Regions from separate parts of the Zhihengliuella flava genome, predicted to be linked through region 4. Evidence: riboswitches for the same ligand, from Rfam matches in the RefSeq annotation. Region 4 holds a riboswitch; each other region holds the start of a gene.
What was found. Region 4 has a riboswitch for S-adenosylmethionine ahead of IW252_RS03325 (bifunctional o-acetylhomoserine/o-acetylserine sulfhydrylase). Riboswitches for the same ligand answer to the same signal wherever they lie in the genome.
Positions count from the first base shown of each region.

Region 1: another riboswitch for S-adenosylmethionine. It lies ahead of IW252_RS05135 (methylenetetrahydrofolate reductase); the one in region 4 lies ahead of IW252_RS03325 (bifunctional o-acetylhomoserine/o-acetylserine sulfhydrylase).
Region 2: another riboswitch for S-adenosylmethionine. It lies ahead of IW252_RS08790 (ABC transporter ATP-binding protein); the one in region 4 lies ahead of IW252_RS03325 (bifunctional o-acetylhomoserine/o-acetylserine sulfhydrylase).
Region 3: another riboswitch for S-adenosylmethionine. It lies ahead of IW252_RS08820 (acyl-CoA dehydrogenase family protein); the one in region 4 lies ahead of IW252_RS03325 (bifunctional o-acetylhomoserine/o-acetylserine sulfhydrylase).

Region 1 is NZ_JADOTZ010000001.1:1,108,666-1,115,603, forward strand. Features, by position in the region: gene metE (5-methyltetrahydropteroyltriglutamate--homocysteine S-methyltransferase) at 1-1,196, opposite strand, end outside; gene IW252_RS05135 (methylenetetrahydrofolate reductase) at 1,256-2,236, opposite strand; SAM riboswitch class I at 2,322-2,426, opposite strand; gene IW252_RS05140 (nuclear transport factor 2 family protein) at 2,681-3,676, shown strand; gene IW252_RS05145 (MFS transporter) at 3,681-4,922, opposite strand; gene IW252_RS05150 (NHL domain-containing thioredoxin family protein) at 5,044-6,938, opposite strand, start outside.
Region 2 is NZ_JADOTZ010000001.1:1,886,247-1,893,184, reverse strand. Features, by position in the region: gene IW252_RS08805 (carbohydrate ABC transporter permease) at 1-160, opposite strand, end outside; gene IW252_RS08800 (ABC transporter substrate-binding protein) at 221-1,525, opposite strand; gene IW252_RS08795 (LacI family DNA-binding transcriptional regulator) at 1,660-2,643, opposite strand; SAM riboswitch class I at 2,927-3,019, shown strand; gene IW252_RS08790 (ABC transporter ATP-binding protein) at 3,025-3,852, shown strand; gene IW252_RS08785 (aliphatic sulfonate ABC transporter substrate-binding protein) at 4,034-5,050, shown strand; gene IW252_RS08780 (ABC transporter permease) at 5,047-5,961, shown strand; gene IW252_RS08775 (hypothetical protein) at 5,958-6,557, opposite strand; gene IW252_RS08770 (hypothetical protein) at 6,607-6,938, opposite strand, start outside.
Region 3 is NZ_JADOTZ010000001.1:1,893,748-1,900,685, forward strand. Features, by position in the region: gene IW252_RS08805 (carbohydrate ABC transporter permease) at 1-390, shown strand, start outside; gene IW252_RS08810 (carbohydrate ABC transporter permease) at 387-1,244, shown strand; gene IW252_RS08815 (alpha-amylase family glycosyl hydrolase) at 1,244-2,893, shown strand; SAM riboswitch class I at 3,053-3,154, shown strand; gene IW252_RS08820 (acyl-CoA dehydrogenase family protein) at 3,148-4,503, shown strand; SAM riboswitch class I at 4,640-4,732, shown strand; gene IW252_RS08825 (methionine ABC transporter ATP-binding protein) at 4,738-5,571, shown strand; gene IW252_RS08830 (methionine ABC transporter permease) at 5,564-6,250, shown strand; gene IW252_RS08835 (LLM class flavin-dependent oxidoreductase) at 6,259-6,938, shown strand, end outside.
Region 4 is NZ_JADOTZ010000001.1:702,227-709,164, reverse strand. Features, by position in the region: gene tpx (thiol peroxidase) at 1-70, shown strand, start outside; gene IW252_RS03340 (aminoglycoside phosphotransferase family protein) at 158-1,006, opposite strand; gene IW252_RS03335 (CPBP family intramembrane glutamic endopeptidase) at 1,019-1,888, shown strand; gene IW252_RS03330 (VOC family protein) at 2,003-2,650, opposite strand; SAM riboswitch class IV at 2,793-2,908, shown strand; gene IW252_RS03325 (bifunctional o-acetylhomoserine/o-acetylserine sulfhydrylase) at 2,976-4,337, shown strand; gene metX (homoserine O-acetyltransferase MetX) at 4,445-5,554, shown strand; gene IW252_RS03315 (alpha/beta hydrolase) at 5,610-6,251, shown strand; gene IW252_RS03310 (RNA-binding S4 domain-containing protein) at 6,293-6,535, opposite strand; gene IW252_RS03305 (DMT family transporter) at 6,703-6,938, shown strand, end outside.

The DNA of each region.
Region 1 (6,938 bases), 410 kb from region 4:
TCCTCCGACTCCTGGATCTGAGCCGCGACCTCGGCCGAGCGGTTCGGGCCCTGCTCGACGCCGGCGGCCAGCGTCAGCACCTCGCTCACCTTCTGGTCGGCGAACGCCAGCCAGTGCGGCAGCGGGGACGGCAGGTTGGTCTCAGCGGCGACGTCGTGCGGGACGTGCAGCAGGGAGGTGCTGGTGGCCACCGAGGCATCTGCCTCGAGGGAGGTGAGCAAGTCAGCGGAGGCGGCCAGATCGTTCCGCCAGACGTTGCGTCCGTCCACGATGCCGGCGACGAACCGGGTGTCCCCCAGCGCCTGCAGCGCCTCGGTGCCGGGGCGTGCGCCGCGAACGAGGTCCGCGTGGACGGCATCGACGCCGGCGGCGGCGAGTTCGGCGAGCGCCTGCCCCGGCGCGGCCGGGTCGCCCGCCGTGCCGTAGCCCGTGGTGACGAACAGTCCCGGGCGGGTGCCGGCGTCGTACCCCGCGGCATCGGCGAGCTCGCGGTAGGCGAGCACGGCGTCGTCAACGTGGGCGCTGCCGTGCTCGGTGGTGAGGGCTGGCTCGTCCAGCTGCACCCAGTCGGCCCCCGCGTCGGCCAGCTGCGCGATGACGCCGCGGTAGGCCGCGACGACGTCGTTCAGGCGATCGATCGGCCGGAAGGTCTCCGGCGCGCCGTCGGCCGCCTTTGCCAAGAGCAGGTAGGTCACGGGCCCGACGAGCACGGGGCGGAGCGTGGCGCCGCGGGCCCGATGGCGCCGCACGATCCCGGCGAGGCGGTCGGCCAGCGCGGCAAAGCTGGTCTCCGGTCCGATCTCGGGGACCAGGTAGTGATAGTTCGTGTCGAACCACTTGGTCATCTCCAGCGGGGCGCGCTCGGCGTCACCGCGGGCCAGCGTGAAGTACGCGTCGAGGCCAATTTCCCCGCCCGGCCCGGCCAGGTCAGCAAATCGGGCCGGGAGGGCGCCCAAGGCGGCCGTGGTGTCCAGCACCTGGTCGTACAGCGCAAAGTCCGCGGGAATGGCCGAGGACTCGGTCAGACCCAGCGCGCGCAGCCGCTCCACGGTGGCGTCCTGCAGCGACGCGGCGGCGGACTCCAGCTCCGCCTCGGTGCTGCGGCCGGCCCAGTAGGACTCGACGGCGCGCTTGAGCTCGCGCCGGGGGCCGATGCGCGGGTAGCCGAGGATGGTGGCGTTCGGGAACGTGGTCATGGTGACTCCTAGGGTGAGTGGGTTGAAATCAAAGGGAATGTGTTGGTGTGGCGGCCGGCTCAGGCGTGGGCGAGCGGCCGGTTCGCGGCCTCCGCGTAGGCGCTAGCCAACGCATTGGCGTCGCCGAAATCTGCGCCCGCCGCGTCCGCCGTCCCGGCGCCCGTGAGGCCGAGCTGGTCCACGACGGCGACGGAATCCACCGCGTCGTTGAACGTGTACAGGTGCAGGCCGGGGGCTCCTGCCACGAAGGCTTCATGGGCCAACGCGGCCGCGTGGTCGATCCCGATGCGGCGACGCTCGGCATCAGTCGACGCCCGCTCCAGCCGTGCCAGCAGCGCGGCGTCGGGGGCCAGCCCGGCCAGTTCCGCCAGCCGGGTCAGCCGCCGCACACTGTTGACGGGCATGATCCCCGGCACGATGGGGATCCGTACCCCGGCGGCGCGGGCGGCCGCCACGAGGTGGGCGTATTCGGCCGCGTCGAAGAAAATCTGGGTAATGGCAAAGTTCGCGCCCGCCCGTTCCTTGGCCAGCAACACCTCGACGTCGTGTTGGAAGCTCGGCGACTCGGGGTGGCGCGTGGGGTACGCGGCCACACCGATCGCCAGCCGCCCCGCGGCCAGCGAGGCGGAGCGGCGCGCCTCCACCTCGCGGATCAGCTCCACGAGGTACCGGGCGAAGGGCAGCTCGCCCGGCCCGACGGCGTCGTGCCCCGGGGGTAGATCGCCGCGCAGGGCCAACACCCCGCGCACCCCGAGTGCCACGAGGTGATTGACCAGGCGGTCCAGGGAGGCGCGGCTCTCCCCCACGCACGTCAGGTGGGCCAGCGGGCGCAGTCGGGTGTGTTCGATCAGGTGTCCGATCAGCTCGACGGAGGCCCGCCGCCGGGCGGGGCTCCCGTTGTAGGTGACGGACACGTAGTCGGGTGCCGTGGCCTCCAGCGCCGCAATCGTCTCGACGAGGCTGCCGGCGGCCGCCTCATTCCGGGGCGGATAGAGCTCGTAGGACAACGACGGTGCCGTCGATGCCTGCAGATCTGTCATCGTCTCTCCTCGCAGTTAGTGCGAAGGAGTACGCCACGCACACCCACCGGGTACGACGACGGTGGGCGTGGGGACCGTGGATGCGTCTCCATCGCTTCTGGCGGTAGCACCGTTCCGAGCCGGCAGGGCCGGGTCCGGATGGTTGCTGCGGCGTCGTCGAGCCAGATCTCTCAGCCGCTCTGGATGGGTTGTGGAACCAGACTGCGGTGCCGGCGGGAGAACGGACAAATGAGTCGGCGGCGGGCGCTTCACAGTGCTGCACATGACCCGCGATGACTCCGTGTGGCCGGATGTGTCCCCCGGAAATCCGGGGTGCCGCGTCTCACGCGCGTCATAAGACGTGATGATGACGCGGTACGTCGCGGTGTACCCGCGCCTGCGCCGGGAAACCGGCCGCGCCCGCAAAGAACGGCCGCAGCCTGCGCCGCTGGTAGCGTATGGCCCGTGCACACCACGATCCGAGCGCGGCTTCGCAGGGTCATCGCCATCTGGGCGGTGGCCCTGATCGTCGTCCTCGTGGCGGCCGGCGTGGCCATCGCCGTCGTCAATGCCAAGCACTTTGGTCCCGAACGCGTGGTGGCTGACTACGTGGCCGCTCTCCAGGAGGGCGACGGCGCCACCGCGCTCGGCTACCTCAACCTCGACGCCCCGGCCGAAGGCAATGGCCTGATGCTCTCCCGCGAACCGCTGGCGGCCTCCGCTGCGGCCCTCGGCGACGTGCAGATCGAGGAAGAAGACCGGGAGGGGGACCGCGCGTCTGTGCGGGTCTCCTACGGCGTAGAAGGCCGCGGCTACCACACCGACTTCCGGCTGGTGCGCACCGGCCAGCAGTGGCTGTTCTTCGACCAGTGGGACTTGCAGGTGGGAAAGCTGCCGCAGGTGCAGGTCAACGCGGCCAACACCACGGACGTTGTGGTCAACGGGACTGAGGCACCGCTCGAGGCCGGCGCGGCGACCTTCCCGGTCCTCCCGCCGGCGATCGTCACCGCGTCCTTTGAGCAGCAATTCTTCCGGGCGGAGGAAACCAGCCGCATTGTCACCGAGTACAGCGACGCCGAGGATCCCGTTCAGTTGGTGTCACAGCCCACTCAGGCGCTGACGGATGAGGTGGATCAGCAGGTGCGCGCCTACCTCGACGGGTGTACCGAGCAGCAAGTCCTCATGCCCGCCGGTTGCCCGCTGGCGTATGACACCGTCGACCGGGTGGACGCCAGCACCATCGACTGGGAGGTCGAGCGGTATCCGGAGATCCAGATCACGGGGTTCGACGGCGGCTGGGTCCTCGCCCCGCTGGAGGCGGACGTCTCCCTCCAGCTCACGGAACAGGACCTAGCCACCGGAGCGATGACGGACGTGGACGTGACGGAGACCTACACGTTCACTGCAAAGCTCGACGTGTCGACGTCGAACGTGACCGTCACCCCCGTCGCCGTCGAATAGCGCGCTACTTCACCGCGGGCAGCGAACCGGTGGCGGGGTTGTCATCCCGGATGACGAACCGCCCGCGCAGCACCAAGTACAGCGCCCACGCCCCGGCGAGGAGGGCAACGCCAGAGCCGAGCCCCACGGCCCAGCGCGCGCCGAGCGTGTCCCCGATGAAGCCAATCAGCGGCGCCCCAATCGGCGTCCCGCCTTGGACGACCGCCATGTAGACCGCCAGCACGCGGCCCCGATACTGCGGTGCCACGGACAGCTGAATGGACGTGTTGCAGCCGTTGAGGAACGTCACCGCCCCGAGGCCGACGGGCACCAGCGTGAGCGCATACCACCAGAAGGACGGCATGAGCGCACCGGCGACGCCAGCCACCCCGAACACGACGGCGCCGCCGACGAGGTAACGGAGCCGGAACCGGCCACGGCGGGCCGCCCAGAGCGCCGCGCCGAGCGTGCCGACGGCGGTGATGGAGCCGAGGACTCCGTACTCGGTGGGACCGCGGCCGAACACGCTGGTGGCCATCATGGCGTTCGTGATCTGGAAATTGAATCCAAACGTGCCCACAAGGAACGCCATCGTCAGGATCACGATCAAGTCCGGACGGCCGGCGATGTAGGCGAGGCCTTCGCGGATCTGGCGCTTGCCGCGCGGGGTTGGCTCCGCCCGGTACAGCGCGGCAACATTCATGCGGGAGATGCCGAAGAGCACGGCCGCGAAGCTCGCGGCGTTGAGGAGAAAGGCCGGGCCGGTGCCCACCCACGCGATGATGAGGCCGGCGACGCCCGGGCCAGCCAGGCGGGCGAGGTTGAAGGAGGCGCTGTTCAGGGCGACGGCGTTGGGAATGTCCTTTTTGGCGACGACCTCGGAGACGAACGCCTGCCGCGCCGGGGCATCAAACGCGCTGCCGACGCCGAGCGCCAGCGCGATGACGTACACGTGCCACAGTTCGGCCGTCTCGGTGACCACGAGCAGGCCCAAGATCAGCGCGGTGAGGCCCATGGCCGTCTGCGTGATCATGAGCAACCGGCGCTTGTCATACCGGTCCGCGATGAGCCCGGCCCATGCGCCGATGAAGAGGATCGGGAGGAACTGCAGGCCCGTGGTGATACCCACGGCGGTGCCGTTCTGATCCGTGAGGACGGTGAGTACCAGCCAGTCCTGGGCGACGCGCTGCATCCACGTGCCGATGTTGGATACCAGCGCCCCGGCCACCCACAAGCGATAGTTCGGGCTTTTCAGTGCGCTGAACATCGTGGGCACGTCGGCTGGCACGCTCCTTGCGAGATGAAGGCGGGGTAAACGAGAACCACCCTAGTAGTTACTGAGAGCAACTACTAGGGTGGCCGTCACACTCGGCTGACCGAGGGCGCGATTAGTCGAGCCCGCGGAGGTCCAGCGTCAGGCCCGTGTCACCGTCCTCGTCGAGGACCACAGGGATGCCCCAGTCTTGCTGGTACAGGTGGCACGCGGCGTGATCCGGGATATCACCGCCGGGCTCGCCGTCGCACGCCGCCGCGCGGGCGGTGATGTGCAGGACGCCGCCGTCGAGCTCCGGGTTGAGCGTCAGCGTGCGGGTCAGGCCCGTGGTGGTGCCGCCACCGTCGAGCACCAGGTTCTCCGGAGAGGAGGAAATCTTCAGCTGGGTCGGGTCGCCCCAGCGGTCGTCCAGCTTCTGGCCCTTGGGGGCGGAGAACCGCACCACGACTTCGTGTGCGCCGGCGGCGACGGGCGTGGCGGCGCGCTGCGTCTGCGCGGCGCCTTCATCCACGATGAGCGCTTCCTTCGGCAGCGGCAGGCGCACCAGCTGATGCTGGTTGGTTTCAACGACCAGCAGGACCGGGCCCCCGTCCACCGAGGTATCCAGCAGGACGTCGCTCGGCTCGGCCAGCCCGCGGCCCAGCGTGGAGACCGTCCGCGTCACCGGGTCGTAGCGGCGCACGGCCCCGTTGTAGGTGTCGGCGATGGCGACGGACCCGTCCGGCAGCACGGCCACGCCGAGCGGGTGCTGCAAGCGCGCCTGCCCCGCCTCGCCATCGCGGAACCCAAAGTCGAACAGCCCCTCGCCAACGCCGGTTTCCACGGCGGCGACGGCGCCGTCGTCGTTCAGGCGGAGCACGCGCAGCGCGGAGGTTTCCGAGTCGGCCACCCAGACATCTCCCGCTGCGTCGAGCGCGAAGCCGGAGGACTGGGCGAACCATGCGGCGTCGGGCCCACCGTCCTGCAGGCCCTCGGTGCCGGTGCCGGCGAACACGGCGACCGCCCCGCTGACGGGATCAAAGCTAAAGATCTGGTGCGTGCCGGCCATCGCGATGATCACGGCACCGGCCTTGTCAGACCAGACGACGTCCCAGGGCGAGGACAGCGACGTGTTCAGCGGATCCGCACCCAAGTCCGAGACCCAGGCTCCGGACTCATTGGCGCGGGCGGAGGCGACGTCGAGCAGGCGCTGGACGCCATTGCCGGCGATCGTGGTGACGGCGCCGGTGCCTAGGTGCACCCCGCGGAGGCGGTGGTTCACCGTATCCGCCACGACGACGTCGTACCCCACCTGCTCCGCCACAGCGGCGGGCAGCACCGTGAGGCCCTGAGGTTCGTTGAAGCGCGCAGCGTCCGGGCCGCCATCGGCGTGGCCCTTGACGCCCTCCCCGATAGTGCGCACCACGGTCGTGGCGTCGGCGGCAAGCTCGACGAGGCGGTGGTGGCCGGAGTCTCCGACGAGGAAATGGCCGTTCTCCAGCGCGATCGCCTTGCCGGGGAAGCGCAGGTCCCCGTCGCGCGCAGGCGGGGCCACGTAGGGGCCATCGCCGCGGTGCAGGGTGCCCTTGGCCTCGTGCTCGGCGACGAGCTCCTCTACGAGGACCTCGAGGCCGTTGGCGTGGCCCTCACCGGTCAGGTGGGCGGCGATGTAGCCTTCAGGGTCAACGACGACGAGGGTCGGCCACGCGCGCGCCGTGTACGCCTGCCACGTCGTCAGTTCGGGGTCGTCGAGGACGGGGTGGTGGATCTCGTAGCGCTCGACGGCGGCGGCGAGCGCGTCCGGATCCGCCTCGTGCTCAAACTTTGGCGAGTGCACGCCCACGATGACGAGCTCTTCCGCGAACTTCTCCTCGAGCGGCCGCAGCTCATCGAGGACGTGGAGGCAGTTGATGCAGCAAAACGTCCAGAAATCGAGGACGACGATCTTGCCGCGCAGGTCCTCGAGGGTGATGTTTTCCCCACCCGTGTTCAGCCACCCGCGGCCGATGAGCTCTGAGGCGCGGACGCGGT
Region 2 (6,938 bases), 1.2 Mb from region 4:
GCGACAGGAGAAATGCTGCCGCTTTGCCGTCCTGCCGGCGCGGGGCGGGTGTGGCGCCCCGCGGCGCCGGCGAGTCGGCGGTGTGCCCTCTCGGATCAGTTGGAGGCAGCTCGGGCGGCTGAGACGTTTTCGGCGCGGTGGCCGCGGTGGGAGGCGTCATGAGATTCCTAAGGATCGGTTCACGGGTCGCCTGCTGGTCAGGCGAATCGGCCGGTTCGGGCTACTGGCTCGCGGTCTGGGACGTGAGCAGCACCTGCAGCTCCGCGAGCGCGTCTTCGGGCGACTGTTCGCCGGTGATGGCGGCGTAGACGGCGTCCTGAATCGCGGCGGTGGTTTGGCCGTACTGGACGGTCTTGGGCCGGGGCTGGGCCGACTCAATGGAACCCAACAGAGTGGGCAGGTAGGGCAACGAGCTCACCACGTCGTCGTCCTCGAAGTACTCGCCGTAGACCGGGGCCCGTGAGCTGAGCTCGAGGCGCTGGCCCTCCTGCTCACGGCTGACAAAGAAGTCGATGAAGTCCAGCGCAGTGGCCTTATTCTCGGCGAAGGTGGAGACGGCCAGATTCCGGCCGCCCAGCGTGGAAACGCCCGTGCTCTCCAAGCCCGGGATCGGGGCAACCTCGAACTTCCCCGCTACCTCGCTGGACCCGTCCTCGGCGCTCAGCGGGTTGTAGATGTATGGCCAGTTGCGCAGGAACACGAGGTCACCACTTTGGAAGGCCTGACGCCCCTGTTCTTCCTGGAAGGTGATGGCCTTTTCCGGGATCATTCCCGACTCGAATCCGTCCACCAGGAAGTTGAGCGCCGTCAGGGCTTCCGGCGTGTCAACGCTGGGCTGCCCGTCTTCAGTAAACAGGGTGCCGCCGGCGGAGGTGACGGCCTCGCTGAAGTTCACCGTCAGGCCCTCATTTTTGTCGAACTGCCCGGCGTAGCAGCTCATGCCCTCGGCCTCAGGCAACGCCAACACCGCATCGCACGCAGCCTGCATCTCATCCCACGTCTGCGGCATTTGCACCCCGGCCGCGTCCAACAGGTCAGACCGCCCATAGAGCAGCGCCCCATCGGTGTAATACGGGGCGGCAAAGAGCTGATCCGCGTACGTGCCGGCCTCAACCGTCGCGGGGATCATCTCCGCCACCGGCAACTCGTCTTCGGGCAACGGAGCAATCCAGCGGTTGGCGGCGAATTCACTGGTCCACACCACATCGAGGTTGAGAACCGTGTAGGTGTCCGATTCGAGTTGGGCGTTCTGCACCATTTGCTGACGCTGCTGATCGGCGTCTAGGGGGAGCTCGATCCACTCCACCTGCTCGTCCGGGTGCTCCGCGTTCCAGGCGTCAATGGTTTCCTGCGCTGCCCCGGAGGAATCCGGGCTGCTGACATAGGTGATGGGACCTCGCCCTTCGAAGGATTGCGGGTCACCGGATTCAGAGCTCGCGGCCGAGCTGCAGCCGGTCAGCGCGAGGGCGCCGATGGAGACGATGGCCGTGACGGCGAAGGGACGATTCGAGCGACGTTGCTTCATGATGTTTCTCCTCGTGGAACGGTGGTGCGGGCGGGTTGATGAACAGGGTTTCTGGGCAGGACTCAGTACGGCGCTGCGGACTCGCGTGTCGAACGCGGCCAGTCAGCGGCGCGATGGTGGGTGTGTGGGAATCGCTAGGGCGAGTAGGCAGGCACGGGGCCGGTGGTTCCCCGCGTGATCAATCGGTGCGGCAGGATGCGGTTTCTTCCGTGTTCGCCAAGCAGAACTCTGACGGCGAGTTCGCCCATGGGTACCAAGGGCTGGGCCACCGTGCTGAGGGGCGGATGGACATGCCGGGAGGTTGGCGTGTCATCGAATCCCAGCACGGAAAGATCATCCGGGACGCGGAGGCCTCGGCGCTGCGCCTCGTTGACGGCGGCGGCGCCCATCTCATCGCTGAGGGCAAAGATTGCGGTCAGGCCGGGGTCGCGCCGCCACAGTCTCTCGAGGGCCGGAAGTGCGCTTTCATAGAGCGAGTTGCCACGCTCTTCCAGCGGTGTGGCCCCGGCCTCAGCCATCGCGCGGCGGTAGCCGCGTTCGCGAGGCTTGTTCACGAGGACCGACGACTCGTCCCCGGCCAAGAGCCCAATGCGTCGGTGCCCGGCGTCGAGGAGTGCTTTGGTCCCCTCATAGGCCGCCAGCTCGTCGTCGATCGCGATGCTGGCGAACTCGCTGCCCTTGCGAATGGCCACGGAGATCAGGGGGATGCGCGATCCCGCGGCGCGGCGCATGTCCGGAGTGATCGCGGAGGAAATGAGGACGACGCCGGCGGGCCGGTAGGCCCGGAGCGTCCTGAGGTAGTCGGTGGCCAGCTCGGCGCCAGCTCCCGTGCGTCCCAGCATGACGGCGTGCCCGGATTCCCGCGCGGCACTTTCCACGCCGCTGAGGATTTGGGAGGCCAAGGCGTCGGACACCGCCGGCGCCAAGACGCCGAGAAGGGCGCTTTGCGAGGTCTTCAGGCCGCGGGCAAGCGAGTCTGGCTCGTAGCCGAGCTCGTCGATGGCGGCTTTCACGCGCTCCCGGGTCCCTTCAGAAAAGCCGGGAACGCCGTTAACGACGCGCGACACCGTGGCGGCGGAGACGCCCGCTCGAGCTGCCACTTCGCGGATCGTCGCCACGTTCTTCTCCCTCCCGTTGAGACCTCGCCTGCCGGACGGCACCCGGCGCCTGTGTTGCGTAAGCAGTGCCGCATCCGGCGTCGTCACGTAATCGTTTGCGTGACGACTGCCCTCGACACTAGAGGTGGTGATTTGGGCCACGCAAACGTTTACTAAACACGGATTGAGGGGCCGGTCCGGACGCCACAGCGCGTCTTCGAGGCCGCCGATGGCTCAACATCGCGTCACATGAAGGCCCACGACGTTGCGCTCGGCGTCATGTTCAGTCTTTAGTAGTGCACACCAACCATCCAGAGCGGCTGAGAGATCTGGCTCGTCGACGCCGCAGCAACCATCCGTCATGACGGAAAGGTGCTAACGCCAGGACCGATGGAGATGAGCATGACTTCCTCTACGCTGTCCCCCGCTGCAGCCACGACGGCCAGCACCGCCGCGCCCGTCGCCTCGGAGCGCGCCCTGCCCGTGACCTTCGACGCGGTGTCCAAGGCCTTCGGCTCCGCCACCGTGCTGCGGGACATCACCCTTGACGTGCGCCCCGGAGAGGTCCTGGCCATCCTCGGGCCCTCCGGCTGCGGCAAATCCACGCTGCTGCGCGCCGTCTCCGGGCTGGATTCCCCCACCACCGGCGCCGTCCGGATCGGCGGCACACCGGTGACCGGCATCGCCGAGTCCGCGGCGTTCGCGTTCCAGGAACCCCGCCTGCTGCCGTGGAAGTCGATTCGGGACAACGTCGCGGTGGGCCTGCCGCGCGGCACCGACAAGTCGGCGGGCCAGCAGTTGGTCACGGAACTGTTGGAGCACGTAGAACTCGCCGCGCACGCCGATCACCGGCCGCGCGAGGTCTCCGGCGGCATGGCCCAACGCGCCTCGCTCGCCCGCGCACTGGCCCGCCGGCCCGGCGTCCTCCTGCTAGACGAGCCGTTCGGCGCGCTGGATGCGCTCACGCGCTTGAAGATGCAGGACCTGCTGCTGGACATTCACGCCAAGCACCCGGCAACCATTCTGCTGGTCACCCACGACGTGGATGAGGCCCTCCAACTCGCGGACCGCATCCTGGTCCTCGGCCGCACGCCGGGCACCGACGGCGCCACCGTCGCCGAATGCCTTGAGGTCCCCGGTCGGCGCCCGCGGGACCGTTCCGGAACAGAGCTCAGCGCCTTGCGCTCACGCCTGCTCGAAGAGCTCGGCGTGGACCCCCACCGGCACTAGGACGACGGCGTCGTCCGGCGCCCACCGACGCGCCGCCGTCGTTCACCTCGATGAGCGGCCGCCCCACGCACCGGGCGCACCCGGCCCACCCACGCCTGGCGCTCACCTCCCCGCCGCGCTACCGCCCGGCCCCACACACCTTTCCGTACCGCATCACCTCGCACTCATCATCAGGAGCATCATGAAATCTTTGACCCGCACCCACCGCCTGCTGGGACTGACCACCGCCGTGGCCGCCACCGTGGCCCTCACTGGCTGCGCCGGCGAGAATGCCGAAGCCAGCGCGGAGACCCTCAACGTGGACTTCGCCACCTACAACCCGCTGAGCCTGATCATCAAGGATCAGGGTTGGCTGGAGGAGACGCTCGAGGACGAGGGCGTCGAGGTGAACTGGCTGCAGTCCGCCGGCTCCAACAAGGCCAACGAGGGGCTGCGCTCCGAGGCGCTGCACGTGGGATCCACCGCTGGCTCCGCCGCCCTGCTGGCCCGCGCCAACGGCACGCCCATCAAGACCATCGCCATGTACTCGCAGCCGGAATGGTCCGCGATTGTCACGCCGGAGGGCTCGGACATCGCCTCCGTCGAGGATTTGCGGGGCAAGAAGATCGCCGCCACCAAGGGCACGGATCCCTACTTCTTCTTGGTGCAGACCCTGCAGGAGCACGGGATGACCATTGACGACGTCACGGTGGAGAACCTGCAGCACGCCGACGGCTGGTCGGCGCTGAACAACGGTTCCGTGGACGCGTGGGCAGGCCTTGACCCGATCATGGCCGGCGCCGAGGAAGAGGGCGCGGAGCTGATGTACCGCAACCTGGACTTCAACACGTACGGATTCCTCAACGCCACCGAGGACTTCCTCGAGAACGAGCCCGAGCTGGCCCAGACCGTGATCGACGCCTACCAGAAGGCCCGTGAGTGGGCCGCGGAGAATCCAGAGGAAACGGCGGAAATCCTCGCGGACGTCGCGGGCCTCGAAGAGCCGATCGCCAACAAGGTCATCCTCGAGCGGTCCAACCTCGATGTGGACCCCGTGCCGGGCGATGCCCAGCGCAGCGTCCTCGAGGCCGTCGGCCCGATCTTCGTGGAAATTGGCGATGTCTCCGATCAGGAGAGCATTGACGAGGCCCTCGAGACGCTCTTTGACCCGTCCTTCGCCGAGAACGCCGACTCCTCCACCATCACGGAGTCATCATGAGCCCCACCCCGCACACGCACAGTAGCCGCGAGACGCCGGAGCACGACGTCGCCGCGCACGTCGCCGTAGGCTCCTTCGGGTCCAGCGCGGTCGAGCCGGCCAGCGAGCGAGAGCAACCCGCCACCGAACCGTCGGGCCGCGGCGCCTCGCGGCTGCTGAACACGACGGGCGGGCGCGTGATCCTCGGCGCCGTCGTGCCCGTGGTCATGCTCGCGGCGTGGTACCTGTCCACCGCCTTGGGCGTGTTCTCCCCGGTGCAGTTGCCCTCTCCCACCGCCGTGTGGAGTGCGGGTGTGGAGCTCATGGAGCGCGGAGAGCTGGGCCCTCACATCGGCATTTCCACCCAGCGCGTGCTGCTGGGCTTCGCCATCGGTGGCCTCGTGGGCCTGGCCGCGGGTTCGCTGGTCGGTTTGTCCCGGCTGGCGGACGCGCTGCTCTCCCCCACCATCGGGGCCTTCAGGGCGGTGCCGTCGCTGGCGTGGGTTCCGCTGCTGATTCTGTGGATGAAGATCGGCGAGGATTCCAAGGTCACCCTGATCGCGATCGGTGCGTTCTTCCCCGTCTTCACTACCGTCTACTTGGCGCTGCGCCACGTGGACAAGAACCTCATCGAGGCGGCGCGGGCGTTCGGCATGCGCGGGGTCAAACTCCTCACGGCCGTGCAGTTGCCGGCCGTGGTGCCGTCCATCTTCTCTGGCCTGAGGCTCGCGCTCGCGCAGGCCTGGCTGTTCCTCGTTGCGGCGGAGCTCATCGCGTCCTCGATGGGACTTGGCTTCCTGCTGACGGACTCTCAGTACAACGGGCGCACGGACCGGCTGATCCTGACCATCATCCTGCTCGCCGTGATCGGCAAGCTGTCCGACGCCGTGTTGGGACTGGTGGAGCGCTGGGCCATCAAGCGCTGGACCTAGGACCGGCGCTCGGCCGCCGTGGTGCGGGCCTTGACGGCGCACGCGATGAGGGTGCCCAGCATCGCGGCGTCGATCACCGGCACGGTCTGAGCGGGGACCGCCCCGCTGCCCACCAGTGGGGCGAGGAGTAGGGGCGCCGCCAACGCCACGAGCATCGCGCCCGCGGCAACGGTCATCCAGTGCGTGCGCAGCACCGCCGCCCAGACGGCCAACATGGCGAGCAGCGTGAGCTTTGGCGCGCCGAACATCAAGGCCGTCACGAGCAGCAGCAGGCTCACCCCGGCGAGGATCAGCGCCGTCTGCGCCACAGCGGGCGCGGGGTGGGAACGCGCGATGAACAGCACACCAATGGCCGCGGCGGTGGGGGCCGCCGCGGCGAGGAACCATAGCCACAGGGCGGCCCCGGAGAGGGCCGCATCCCCGCCACCCTGCTGCGCCATGCCAGCCAGAACGATCGCCACAATCACCCACGGCACGAAGGCCACCGAGTAGATCCACAGCAATTTGGAGGTGAAGCGGCTGGTTTCCGCCGCGTGAGCCGCGCTGGGCTGGGGCGCCTGGCCCGCGCCGGCGTCGTTCTGTCCTGCAGTGTCCATACTCTCGATTCTGCCGCGCGCCGCGGGCAGATGCCAGACGACGGCGGCGCTAGGCGGCCGCTCGTCGGCGGCGGAACCACTGGGCGATGGCACAAGCAGCCAGCATCAGCGCGCACAGCACGCCGACCCAGTAGGGTGCCACGGTGAACGCGGGCCCGAAGGCATCCGGCCGAGTCTCTGCATAACTTGCCGGCACCATGAGCCCACCCACGAACAGGTGTGCCGCGGTGAGCACCAGGCTGGCGACGCCCGCCCAAACGAGGATCTGTTCCCGCGTCTTAAACGCCCACAGCAAGAGCCCGATGCCGGTGACCGCATGGACTGCGCCATGCGAAAAGCCGAAGATCGTGAGCGCCGCGCCCAGCAAGATGCCAATGAGCG
Region 3 (6,938 bases), 1.2 Mb from region 4:
CAGTTCTGGTCCATCACGCTGCCTCTGGTGAAACCCGCGCTGCTGGTGGCGGTGCTGTTCCGCTTGCTGGATGCGCTACGCATGTTCGATTTGCCCTTTGTGCTCATTGGGCCGCGGAAGGAGTCCGTCGAGACCCTTTCCATCTTGGCGTGGGACTCCGCCAACCAGCTCGAGTACGGCATGGCGTCCGCGTTTGCCGTGGTTCTCGTGGTCTACGTGGCGGCGATCGTGTACGTCTTCGTGCGGCTTCTGGGAGCGGACATCTTCACCTCCTCTGACGCCGCGACGCCACGCAAGCGGTTCCGTCGCGCAGCAGCTGACGACGCCGTCGTACCTCCAGCACGGCAACCGGGCGCCCGTACAACGACCCACGAGGTGAAGCAGCCATGACCACGCAAACACTGACCCTTCCGCGGGCCCCGCGTTCCTGGAAGAAGCTGGCCCAGCCAGTGGCCTTGATCCTCATCGGGGTCTACTGCCTGGCCCCGTTCTACTGGATGCTGGTCTCCAGCCTGCGCCGAACCAGCGATATTTTTGATACGTCCCTGTTCCCGCAGACGCTGTCCGTGGAAAGCTACGCCAAGGTTTTTAGCGGCTCCTCCGACTTCGCGCGGGCCCTCGTCAATAGCCTGATCGTCGCCACCGTCACCACGACGCTCGCGTTGCTCTTGGCCATCTTCGCGGCCTACGCGATCTCGCGCTTGCACTTCCGGTTCAAGAACGTGATCCTCGCGGTCATTATCGCTACCTCGATGTTCCCCGGAATCTCGGTCGTGGTGCCGTTGCTGCGGCTGTTCTCTGACATCGGGTGGATCAACACGTATCAAGCCATGATCGTGCCGAGCCTGTCCTTCGCCATCCCCCTGGCCGTCTATAACCTGACCACGTTTATGAAGCAGTTGCCGTTCGACTTGGAAGAGGCGGCCATGATCGACGGCGCCACGAAGTGGCAGGCTTTCCGGAAGATCCTCTTGCCGCTGGCCGCGCCCGGAATCTTCACGACCGCGATTCTGACGTTTATCCACAGCTGGAATGAGTTCATCATTGCCCTATCGATGGTCAATAACCCGAAGTTTCAGACGGCCACCGTGGCGATTTCCAAGTTCACGGGCGCCAGTGAATTTCAGGCGCCGTATGGCGAGCAGATGGCCGCTGGCGTCATTGTGACCATCCCGTTGGTGATCGTCGTGCTGATCTTCCAACGCCGCATTGTTGAAGGACTTACGTCAGGAGCAACCAAGTGATGCCCACTCCCGCCGAGCTGAGCGGACCGCCGGTTGGTCCTAGCGTTTCCCCGCTGGACCAGCGCGCCTTAGACGAGAAGTGGTGGGAGACCGGGGTGGTCTATCAGGTCTACCCACGCTCCTTCGCGGACTCCAACGGCGACGGGGTCGGGGACCTCCGCGGGGTGATCGAGCGCCTGCCGTATATCGCAGCGCTGGGCGTGAGCGGTATCTGGTTGACGCCGTTCCAGCCGTCTCCCGGGGTGGATCAGGGGTATGACGTTCAGGATTACTGCGGCGTTGACCCCCTGTTCGGGACGCTCGAGGACTTCGACGAACTCGCGGCTCGCTGCCACGAGCTTGGCCTGCGTGTGCTGATGGACATCGTCCCGAACCACACGTCCACCGAGCATCCGCTGTTCAAGCAGGCTGTGGCGGAAGGGCCGGGATCCGCGGCCCGCCGCTTGTTCCACATCGAGCCCGGCCGGGAAAATGGGCAGCCGCCGAATAACTGGTTGAGCGTCTTTGGCGGCCCGGCGTGGTCCCGCATCGCGCCGGAGTCGGCCGTGGACACGGAGTGGTACCTCCATCTCTTCTCCCCGGGTCAGCCCGATTGGAACTGGGACGAGCCGGAGATCTGGGACATGTTTGATGACGTGCTCCGCTTCTGGTTCGACCGCGGCGCGGACGGGGCGCGCATTGATGTGGCCCACGGCTTGTTCAAGGCGCCCGGTTTGCCGGATTCACCGAGCGTTCCAGCGGTGATTGATGGCTTGCGCTCGAACCCCCTGGTCATGGACCAGGAAGCGGTGCACGAGGTGTACCGGCGCTGGCGCCGGCTGGCAGAGGAGTACCAACCGCCTCGCGTGCTGGTCGGAGAAGTGAATCTGGAGCCAGAGCGGTCCGCCCGGTATACGCGACCGGATGAAATGCACCAGACGTTCGCGTTCGCTTTCGCCCGGCTCGGATGGGAACCGGAGCGTTGGGTGGATGCCGGACGACGCTTCGAATCCATGCGCCGGGAGCATGGCGCGGCACCGACGTGGGCGTTGGAAAATCACGACCTCGTGCGGACGGTGACCCGGTTTGGAGGTGGGACCGTGGGGGCGCGGCGGGCGCGCGCCGGGGTGTTGGCCACACTGGGCTTTCCCGGCGGGGCGTACCTCTACCAGGGGCAGGAGCTAGGGCTTCCGGAAGTCGACGTTCCCGAACATCAACGCCGGGATCCGATGTGGTTCCGTGGGGGCGTCAGCCGGGATGGGGCCCGCGTGCCCCTGCCGTGGTCGGTGGGCGGTGACGGCGCCCACGGGTTCGCGGACGACGCCGGTGCGGTTCCGTGGTTGCCTCAGCCGGAGTGGTGGGGGCGGTACAGCATTGACGCGCAAGAACAGTCGGCGGATTCCCTGCTGGCGATGACGCGGCAGGCGGTGCGGATCCGGCGCGAGCTGGTGGCCTCGGGGCAGTTCGACCCGCATGCGGGGGCCGACTGGAACCTCGAGGGGGAGGCCATGGTGTGCCGCAGCGGCACCGGCCTCGCCGTCGTCGTGGCCATGGGCGAGCACGCGGTGGAGTTGCCGGAGGGACGGTTGTTGATCGCTTCAGCCGAGGTGAAGGAGCATCGGCTCCCGGCTGATGCGGCAGCCTGGGTTCTGACCGGTCCCGCTGCGTAACGCATCGCCTCAGCGGCCTGTCACAGAGTGAGTTGATGACGCCGGCGCCGCGCGCCGGCGGGTCACCGGCTCGCCATCTGGCGACACATGACGAAATGTGCGGTCACCGCATCGCCTCAGGTTGTCATGAGCGCGCTTCTGTGGCCGAATGGTTCAACCAAACCATCCAGAGCGGCCGAGAGATCTGGCTCCATGACGCCGCAGCAACCCCCACCGGTACAGCCCGGCGCGGGAAGGTGCTCACGCCAGAAGCGATGGAGGCTGATTCTTCCTTGGGTATTTCCACCACCAACCCGTCCGCCACGGATCCGCAGCGTGCCGCCGTCGAGCAGGCCCAACAGGCGGCCGCCGCGGCAGCGCAGGACGCCGAGCCACGGCTGCTGCTCAAGGTCACCCCGGGAACGCCGGTGGGGAGCCAGTATGACGAGCTCGCGGGGCGTTTTCGGCCCGTTTTTGCGCGGATCGCCGCGGGGGCGGCGGAGCGGGATGCGCTGCGCCGCCTGCCGATCGAACAGGTGGGCTGGCTGAATGCGGAGCGTTTCGGCGCGCTGCGGCTCCCCGCCTCCGAGGGTGGGTACGGGGCGTCCCTGACTGACACGTTCCGCCTGCTGATCGAGCTCGGCGAGGCCGACTCGCAGATCGCCCATCTCTTGCGTGCCCACATCGCCTTCGTGGAACAGATCCTGGTGCACCCGGATGAGGCGGTCCGGGCCAAGTGGGTGGCGAGGATCGCCGCCGGTCAGCTCATCGGCAACGCCTATGCGGAGCGCGGCGGCAACCGCATGGGCTCGTGGAACACGCAATTGAACGTCACGCCCTACGGGGTCAGCGTCACGGGGACCAAGTACTACTGCACCGGCACCATCTTCGCCGACTGGACCGTCGTCGCCGCGACGAACCCGACCCGCGAGGGGCGGCACCTGGCCGTGGTGGCGACGTCCCATTCGGGCGTGCAGATTTACGACGATTGGGATGGGTTTGGGCAGCAGCTGACGGGTACCGGTTCCACGGTGTTCGACGACGTCCCGGTGGACACGCTGTTCGGCCCCACGGAGCAGCCGCACTTCCCGGAGTCCTCGATCTTCCAGCTGGTTCTGCTGGCCGTGCAGGCCGGCATCGCGCGCGCCACGTTGGCGGATGCGCGGGCCGCGGTGCAGGCCCGAACCCGGGCTTTCACCACCGGGACCGGCGTCCCGCTCCGCGATGAGCCCCAAGTCTTGCAGCTCATCGGGGAGATCTCCGCGCAGTCCTTTGCGGCCGAGTCCGTGGTCCTCGCGGCGGTGGCGGAGGTGGAGAGCCTGTTCGCCCAGGAGGAGCTGAGCCCGCAGGAGACCTATACGGCGTGCGAGCTGGTGGCGAATCGCGCCCAATCGGCGGTGCAGCCGCTGGTGCTCGCGGCCGCGTCCAAACTCTTCGACGGGCTCGGCGCTTCCGCCACCTCAACGAGCTGTAACTTCGACCGCCACTGGCGCAACGCGCGCACCATCGCCACACACAACCCGGCGATCTACCGGGCGCGCATCATCGGCGACTACGAGGTCAATGGCACGCCCCCGGCCACGCACGACTCGGCGGGCGAGGCGGCGTCGTCGTACATCCGGCAGATCTAGGCCACGTCACACAGCGTCACACGAGCGCAACACTCTGACTTGTGACGCCGCGTGCGTCGGATCGTGACGCGCGGCGTCGGCGCGATTCGCCGCACCTGAGACCACCGGCACAAGCTGGAATCACAACCGCATAGAACACCCATCCAGAGCGGCCGAGAGATCTGGCTCGACGACGCCGCAGCAACCATCCGTCACGACGGAAAGGTGCTACCGCCAGGACCGATGGAGGAGAGCATGATTAGTCTTCGTAACGTGTCCACGCACTTCGCCGGCAAGCGGGGTGAGGACGGCTTCACCGCGGTCGACGACGTTTGCCTCGACGTCCCCGCCGGATCCATTCAGGGAGTGATTGGCTTCTCCGGGGCCGGCAAGTCCACCCTGCTGCGCAACATCAACCTGCTGGAGCGCCCCACCAGCGGCCAGGTCGTCGTCGACGGCGTCGATCTCACCGCGTTGGACGATGAGGGGCTGCGCCGCGAACGCCACCAACTCGGCATGATCTTCCAGCACTTCAACCTGCTGAATAACCGCACCGCACAGGAGAACGTGGAGCTGTCCCTGAAGTTCGCCGGCGTGCCCAAGCGCGAGCGCCGGGAACGGGCCGCGGAGGCACTGGAGATCGTCGACCTCGGCGACCGCGCGCGGTCCTACCCGGCGAAGCTCTCCGGCGGGCAGAAGCAGCGCGTCGCGATCGCCCGGGCCCTCGCCACCAAGCCCAAGGTGCTGCTGTGCGACGAGCCGACCTCGGCGCTGGATCCACGGACCACCGGATCCGTGTTGCAGTACCTCGCGGACATCAACCAGCAGTTGGGCATTACCACCGTGGTGGTCACCCACGAGCTGGACGTCGTCAAGAACATCGTGGATGACGTCGCCGTCATGGAAGCCGGGCGCATCGCCGAGCGGTTCGCCGTCGATGACCTCCGCTCGGGAGCGTTCCAGCCCACCACGGAGATCGGCCGCTACCTGCTCGACGCCGACCTGCACATCAAGCGCGTCCCACTGGCCGAGCGCCGCCGGCACGTGGCCGCGAACTCCACCGCCGCGAAGGAGCTGGCCCATGTCTGACGTCGAGGGATTCGATTTCAACCGCATCATTGAGCTGCTGCCGGAGATCGGCGTGGCGATGGGGCAGACGTTTGCCATGTTGCTGGTGGCCATCCCCGTGGCCGTGCTCATCGGCACGCCCCTGGGCATTTGGCTCTACTCCGCCTCACCGGTGGGCCTGAAGCCGCGCCCGCGCCTGCACCGGATCGTGGACTCGTTGGTCAACGTGATCCGTTCCTTCCCGTTCCTGATCCTGCTCATCGCGATCATCCCGATCACCCGCATCATCGTTGGCACCACCATTGGCACCGCCGCGGTGATCGTCCCGCTGACCATCAACGCGATTCCGTACTTCGCCCGGTTTGTAGAGCAGAACATGACGCAGCTGGGATCCGGGGTCGTCGAAGCCGCCCGGTCGATGGGCGCCACGCGCGGCCAAATTGTCCGGGACGTGCTCCTCGTCGAAGCGCGCCCGGCGCTCATCGGCTCCATCACCATCATGACGGTCAGCTTCATCAGCTATTCGGCGATGGCTGGGCTCGTCGGTGGCGGCGGCATCGGCGACTTTGCCATCCGCTACGGCTACTACCGGTATGAAACCGCCGTCATGCTGCTCGCGATCGTGCTGATGATCGTCCTCGTCCAAGCCGTCCAGATTGGCGGAACGCGCTACGCCCGCCGCCTCGACAAGCGTCACTAGGAGTTTTCTTGGCTACCTTTGCCACTCGCCCGCGCCTTCTGCTGAGCGCGTTCGTCATGAATACCCCCAACCACATCCTGGGCGGCCACTGGCGCCAGCCCGAGGCCCAGCAGCACCGCTTCAACGAGCTGGCGCTCTGGCAGGACGTGGCCCGCACGTTGGAGGATGCCAAGTTCGATGCGCTCTTCTTCGCCGACGTCGCCGGTTTGTACGGCGAATACGACGGCGGCCACGACGCCCACGTGCGCAAGGGCCTGCAGGTGCCCGCGAACGATCCGCTGGTGCTGCTGTCCGCGCTGACGGCCAGCACGAGCGAGATTGGGCTGGCGCTGACCAGCTCCATCATCCAGAACCACCCCTTCCAGTTCGCCCGGCAGCTCTCCACACTGGACCACCTGTCCGGTGGGCGCGTCGGCTGGAACGTCGTCACCAGCGTGCTGGACAACGCGCATCGAAACTTCGGTGGCGCCGGGCTGGCGGACCACGAGGACCGCTACACGTGGGCCGAGGAGTACCTCGAGGCCGCCTACGCCTTGTGGGAGGGCTCGTGGGAGGACGACGCCGTCGCCGCGGATAAGTCGGCTGGCCTGTACGCGGACCCGGCCAAAGTGCACCGGATCCATCACGCCGGGCCGCGGTACAGCATTGAGGGCCCGCACCTGGTGGAGCCCAGCCCGCAGCGCACCCC
Region 4 (6,938 bases):
GTACACCGAGCAGGTCGCCGAGACGACGGAAGAGCCGAATTACGAGGCCGCGGTTTCCGCGCTGTCCTAACCCGCCTAGCTCGACCGGCCGCCCCGCGGTCCGTGCCTCACGCACGGGCCGCGGGGCGGCCGTCGTATGGTCGCTAGGCGTGGAGGATCAGATCGCCTCCCGCGCGGCATGGACGCGTGGTGCGACCTTGCGCATGAGCTTTCCCCAGTTCGGGGCATCGGTCCGCAGGCTTGCGTTATAGATCCCCTCGAGGCGCATGGCGCCGTCCCAGATCCGCGCTCGCCGCGCTTGTTCCGCATCTCGGGCCAGCTCATCCACGAGGTCACGCCCGTGCCATGCGGCGAGATACGCGACGTTGAGCGCGGGATCCCACGCGGCGGCCAAATCCCAGTCGAGGATGCCGCTCACGCGCCCTCCGATCCAATGCATGTTGTGCCCGGCGAGGTCCCCGTGGACTAATTGCGCCGGCACGTCGGCGAACTGGCGCAGCTCCGCGAGCACCAACGCGGCGTCGTGGACCAACGCCGCGCCGCTGGCCGGATCCGAGGCATGCTCGCCGAGCGCCGTGAGCGTGGTGGCGATCTTCGATTCGGTCCACGGCCCGCGGTAGGCAAATGGGGGAGCCAACAGCTCGCGCAGCGGCGCCACATCCACGGCGGCAAGAGCCGCGATCACCTCGCGTAACCGCACCGGGTCGCCGGTGTGCGGCGGGTGCGCCGCGCCCGGGATGAACTCTTGCACGACGGCGCCGTCGGCAATCCGGCTGAGGGAGCAGGGCACGGCGTAGGGCAATCGCCCGCTCAGCGCATCAACGAGCGCCACGCGGCGCGGTAGCTGGGCCGCTTGGACGTCGTCGCGCGCCATCCGCAGGACGGCCTCCTCGGTGACAAGGACCTCGTGAAACTGCCCGCCCTCCGCCACGGAGCCCTGCGCCCACGCCGGGCCGGGGTAGAGGTTTTCGGCCAGGGCAATCTCAGAGTCTGTGGGCGGGCGCATACCATCGATCCTATGAGCTCGTCCCGTGTGCCTGAACCCGCCGTCGGCGCCCCCGGCGCGTTGCAGCCCACCGCAGGCCGGCCCGCCCGCTGGCGCCTGTGGCTCGAACTGGGGCTGGTCTTGGGGCTCTCCCTCGGACAGTCAGCCGTCTACGCCGTCGTGAGCTTGGCAGACAAGCTCACGCGTGGTCCGCTGGCCGAGCAGACGACGAGCATGAACACCTCCCGCGCCGAGCGCCCCGTGTTTGACCTGCTGTACCAACTGCTTGACATCGCCTTTGCGCTGGTCCCGGCCGTCCTGGCCCTCTACTTCTTGTACCTCCTGACGGGGCGCACGCCCTTCGCGGTACTGGGCTTCGGGGTGCGGCGTCCGGGGCGTGGGCTCCTGCCCAGCGTGGGGTACGACGCCGCCACGGGGACCGCGCTGTTCCTCGCCATCGGCGTCGGGACGCTGGGCGTGTACGCGGCGGGGCGAGCGCTCGGGATGACCACGGCGATCGCTCCCGCAAACCTCGGCGACTACTGGTGGACCATCCCGGTGCTGTTGCTCTCCGCCGTGCGCCACGGGGTCTTGGAAGAAGTCCTCGTGGTTGGGTTCCTCTTCCACTACCTGCGGCAGCTCGGAGTGCACCAAGGGCCGTGGCGGGCGTGGGCCATCATTCTCATCTCGGCCGTGTTGCGGGGCAGCTACCACCTGTATCAGGGGTTCGGTCCGTTCCTCGGCAACGTGGCCATGGGCGTGGTCTTCGGCTGGTTCTATCAGCGTTCGATGGACCGGGGGCAGCCGCGGGTGATGCCCCTGGTGGTAGCCCACGTGTTGCTCGACGCGGTGGGCTTCATCGGGTTTGCCCTGTGGGGGAGCGCCATCGGAATTGGTGCCTGAGCGGGCCGGGAGCCCGAGCGGGCAAGGAATCCTCCCGAGACGAGCAGCGGCGGGGCGTGCGTTCCTGACGCTGTCAGAAACGCACGCCCCGCCGCGGTGATCTCGTGAGGCGCTTTAGAGCGTCACCAGACCGTGGGGCGTCATGAAGGAGACGGACATGATGCCCGGAGTCCCGTTCGGGGCCAGCCAGTCGACCGTCACATCATGCAACGGGTGCTGCTCCGGCTCACCCAGCCACTCGGCCACGCGCTCCGGCGAGCCCGCAATGGAAATCTGCGCAATCTGGCCCGCAGGATTCTCCAGCGCTTGAGAGGGGTGCAGCGGGGCCGTGCCCTCATCCCACTGGATCATGTAGGGCACCTGCGGGTCGGCGATGAGGCCCTTGATGCCGATCTGCTGCCAGGTGAGTTCCTGACCGTCCGGGAACTTCCGATTGCCGGGAACGCGCGTGCGCCCCAAACGATCCTCGAAGCCGGAAAGATCCTCGACGGCGACGACCCAGCCCATCCATCCGCCGCCAGCTTCCGAGCGGGCGCGCACGGCCTGGCCGAACGGCGCCTTGATGCTGGAGGGGTGATCCAGGACCTCGACGACCTCGAGGTACTGGTTGTGCTGCAAGGGAAAAATAACGTTCCGGGTACCGAAGCGGGGATGGACGCCGCCCTTGACAGATTCGAGACCGAGCTTTTCTGCCACCCGTTCAGCAGTGGCCGTCAGGCCGTCCGGTCCGCACGCGTATGAAACATGGTCCAACCTCATCATGTGCTCATGATGGCACTTTGTGAGATAGCTCTCGACTTAGGGTTGCCTAAGTTTGTCATTCGGGTGCATTTTCGTCGCGCGTGAACGTGTGTTTCGCCTCGAGCTTGCGGCGCACGGCCTCGTGACACACACTAGAGCGCAAGGTCATGAGTGCCAGCGCAAAACCCCGGTTTGCTGGCCGGCAACCCTCCACTCGCGGTGGGGTGCCCCGGGTGAGGACCTGGCCTCGAGCCGACCGGCCCGGGGCAAGCGCGGGTACGCCCACGGCGCCAGGCTCTCTGGTGTTGGCGCGGCGGGCGGCCCCACACGGTAAAGGGGAACGTCCATGACGCAGCACAGTACTCAGGCCCATTGGTCCTTTGAAACCCGCCAGATTCACTCCGGCCACGTGCCGGACCCCGGCAACGGCGCCCGCGCCCTGCCGATCTTCCAGACCACGTCCTTCGTGTTCCCGAGCGCCGAATCGGCCGCCGCCCGCTTTGCGCTCGCCGAGCTCGAGCCGATCTACACCCGGATCGGCAACCCCACTACCGACGCGGTGGAGGCGCGGATCGCGGATCTCGAGGGCGGCGTGGGCGCCCTCCTGCTGTCCTCGGGCCAGGCCGCCACGTCCTTTGCGCTATTGAACGTGGCGGAGTCCGGGGACCACATCGTCGCCAGTCCCAGCCTGTACGGGGGGACGCAGAACCTGCTCAAGCACACGCTGAAGCGTCTCGGAATCGAGGTCACCTTCGTGGCCGACCCGGATGATCTCGAGGCATGGCGTGCCGCGATCCGTCCACGCACCAAGGCGCTGTTCGCCGAAGTCGTCTCCAACCCACGCCAAGATGTCCTGGACATTGAGGGCGTCGCCTCCGTCGCCCACGCGGCAGGAGTGCCCCTGCTGGTGGACAACACGCTGGCCACGCCATACCTCATCCGCCCGCTGGAGCACGGAGCCGACGTCGTGATCCACTCCGCCACAAAGTACCTCGGCGGGCACGGCACCGCGATCGCTGGCGTCATCGTCGATGGCGGAACGTTCGACTTCGCGGCCGATCCGGAGCGTTTCCCTACCTTCAACACGCCGGACGAGTCCTACAACGGGCTGGTCTTCGCCCGGGATCTTGGGGTGGGCAGCGCCCTGGGCGCCAATTTGGCGTTTATCCTCAAGGCCCGGGTGCAATTGCTCCGGGACCTCGGATCCTCCCTCTCGCCCTTCAACGCGTTCCTGATCGCCCAAGGTCTGGAGACGCTCAGCCTCCGGATCGAGCGCCACGTGGCCAACGCCAACACCGTCGCCGAATGGCTTCAGGACCGGGACGACGTCGTCCGCGTCGCCTACGCCGGGTTGAAGTCCAGCCCGTGGTACGAGCGCGGCCAAAAGTATGGGCCGCGCGGCACAGGAGCCGTCGTCGCCTTCGAGGTGGCGGGCGGCAGCGCCGCCGGGCAGGCCTTCGTCGATGGCCTCAGCCTGCACTCGCACGTCGCGAACATCGGCGACGTCCGCTCGCTCGCCATCCATCCGGCGAGCACCACCCACGCCCAACTCAGCGAGGCCGAGCAGGCCGCAGCGGGCGTGACGCCGGGCTTGGTGCGCCTCGCGGTCGGCATCGAGCACGTTGACGACATCATCGCGGACCTGGAGGCCGGATTCGCCGCCGTCGAGGCCCGCGCCACCGCCGAACCACGCGAGGCCGCTGTTTAGTGACGCCGACGGACACCTTTACCGCAGTCAGCCGCCCGGCCAGCAATGCACCACGGCCGGGCGGCACGCCCGCCGAACTCGCCGGCGCCGAACACCTCGCCGATGGCATGCTGCGCGTGCTGTCCACGGGGCCGTACACGTTTGACGCCGGCGGGCAGCTCGACGCCGTCGACATCGCCTTCGAGACGTGGGGCACCCTCAACGCGCAGGCCTCCAATGCCGTCCTGCTGCTGCACGCCCTCACGGGGGATCCGCACGTGGCCCGCGGTAGCAGCGAGGAAGCCGGCTGGTGGGACGGATTCGTGGGGCCTGGGGCTCCGATCGATACGGACCGCTACTTCGTGGTGGCCCCCGGCATGGTCGGCGGCTGCAACGGGTCGACGGGGCCGGGCAGCGCCGCCCCCGACGGGAGGGCCTACGGTTCGCGTTTCCCGCTGACCACGCTGCGGGACGCCGTGCGGCTGGAGGCCAGGCTGGCCGACGCGCTCGGCGTCGATGTCTGGCACACGGTGCTCGGTGGTTCAATGGGCGGCGCACGCGCCTTGGAGTGGGCTGCGACGTTCCCCGAGCGGGTGCAGCGGTGCGTGCCCATTGCCACGACGGCGGCCTCCACGGCGGAACAGATTGCTTTCGCGCAGATTCAGACGCAGGCGATCCGCCTCGATCCCCGCTTCGACGGCGGGGACTACTACAGTGCTCCGGCGACGGCCCCGGGCGGCGTGGCCGGATTGGGGGAGGGGCCGGTGGCAGGCCTCGGCATCGCCCGGCGCATGGCACACATCACCTACCGTTCCGACGTGGAGTTTCACGCGCGGTTCGGCCGTCAAGCGCAGGCGGGGGAGGACCCCTACGCGGCCCTGCCGGGCGAGCGCGGACGCTACCAAATTGAGAGCTACCTGGACCACCAGGCCGGGAAGTTGGTGGGTCGGTTCGACGCGAATGCCTACCTCATCATCACGGAAGCCCTCATGAGTCACGACGTCGGCCGCGGCCGCGGCGGGCTCGCACGCGTGCTCGGCTCGTTGGGGCACATCCAGTTTTTGGTGGCCGCCGTGGATTCTGATCGCCTCTACTGGCCAGCGCAGTCGGAGGAGATGGCTCGGCTGCTCGGCGCCGGTCCCGTCGAATACATCACCACGCCCATCGGACACGATGGTTTCTTGACCGACGCGCAGCAGCTGGCCGGAGCCCTGCGGCGCCGGATCTTCACCGACTAACGCGCCGAGCAGTCACGATTGTCCGGCCCACCACGGCCGGTGATTCAATGGGGGCATGACCAACGTATGGAGCCCCGAAGTCGTCTGGAGCCGGCCCGAGAACGAGCGCGACGGCACGCCGCTGATCGTCATGTTCCACGGCTACCTGTCCCACGAGCGGGACTTGATCGGCCTCGCGCCGATGCTGCCGGACGAGTTCACGCTGGCCTCGGTGCGCGCCCCACATGCGCTTGGTCCGGGGTACACGTGGTTTCCGCTCTTGCACGAGCCGGAGTACTCCATTGACCGGGTGACGTCCGCCGTCGACGATGTCATCTCCTGGCTCGAGACCGTGGAGCAGCGGCACTCGTCCGTGACGCTGCTCGGCTTTTCCATGGGCATGGCCGTGGCCACCAGCGTACTGCGGCGCCGCCCCGCAGGGATCGACGCGGTGGTGGGCCTGTCCGGTTTTGCGATCCCGACGCCGAGTGACTACTTCGCCGACGACGCGCTGCGCGCGCGGCGCACGCCGCTTTTCTGGGGCCGGGGGGACGCGGATCAGATCATCACGGAGGACAAGATTGAGTTCACTAACGAGTGGGCTCATGCCGCCACGGATCTCACCAAGATGATGTACACCGGCCTAGCCCACAGCATCAATCAGGCCGAGATGGGGCACGTGGCCGAGTTCCTCCGGGCCAAGGTCCTGACCGCTTAATCAGGCCACCGGGGACAGGCCCGGTGGCCGCGCAGATGGCCCTAGCCGATCGACGCGTCGTGGCTCTGCACGGTGAGCGTGGTCTCGTCCAGCGTCACCGAGTCCCCGACGCGCACCTGCCGGCCCCGACGGGTTTCCACCTCGCCATTGACTTTGACGAGACCTTGCTCGATGAGCGCTTTGGCCTCAATACCGTCTTCGACGAAATTGGCGAGTTTGAGCAACTGCCCCAGCCGGATGGACTCGTCGCGGATGGACACGGTGTTTGGGTCGAAGTCGCTCATGGTCCCCCATTGTAGGGGCGCGAGTCCGCGCGCCTCGACGCCCGCGGCGTCATGCGCCGTTCACGTCCGGCGGTGAATATCGACATCGTTGGTAGGTTAGAGCTCTTGGGCGCCCGGGCCTGACTCGCTGCGCCAACACTGCCGTCTCATCTTTTTCAGGAGGCCCCGTGAGCGCTGAGCGCGCCGCACTCCCCGTGCCCGTCGGCGTCGCGATCGCTGTGATCGCCGGAAGCGCCATGCCGCTCCAAGGGCGAGTTAACGGCGCGCTCTCCACCGAGCTGGGGCACGGGATTGAGGCCGCCACGATTTCCTTCGGCGTCGGACTCCTCCTGCTGGCGCTGGCCTGCCTCACCCCGCCCGGCCGGCGCGGCCTCAGCCGATTGCGCAGCCACGTCGCCGCCGG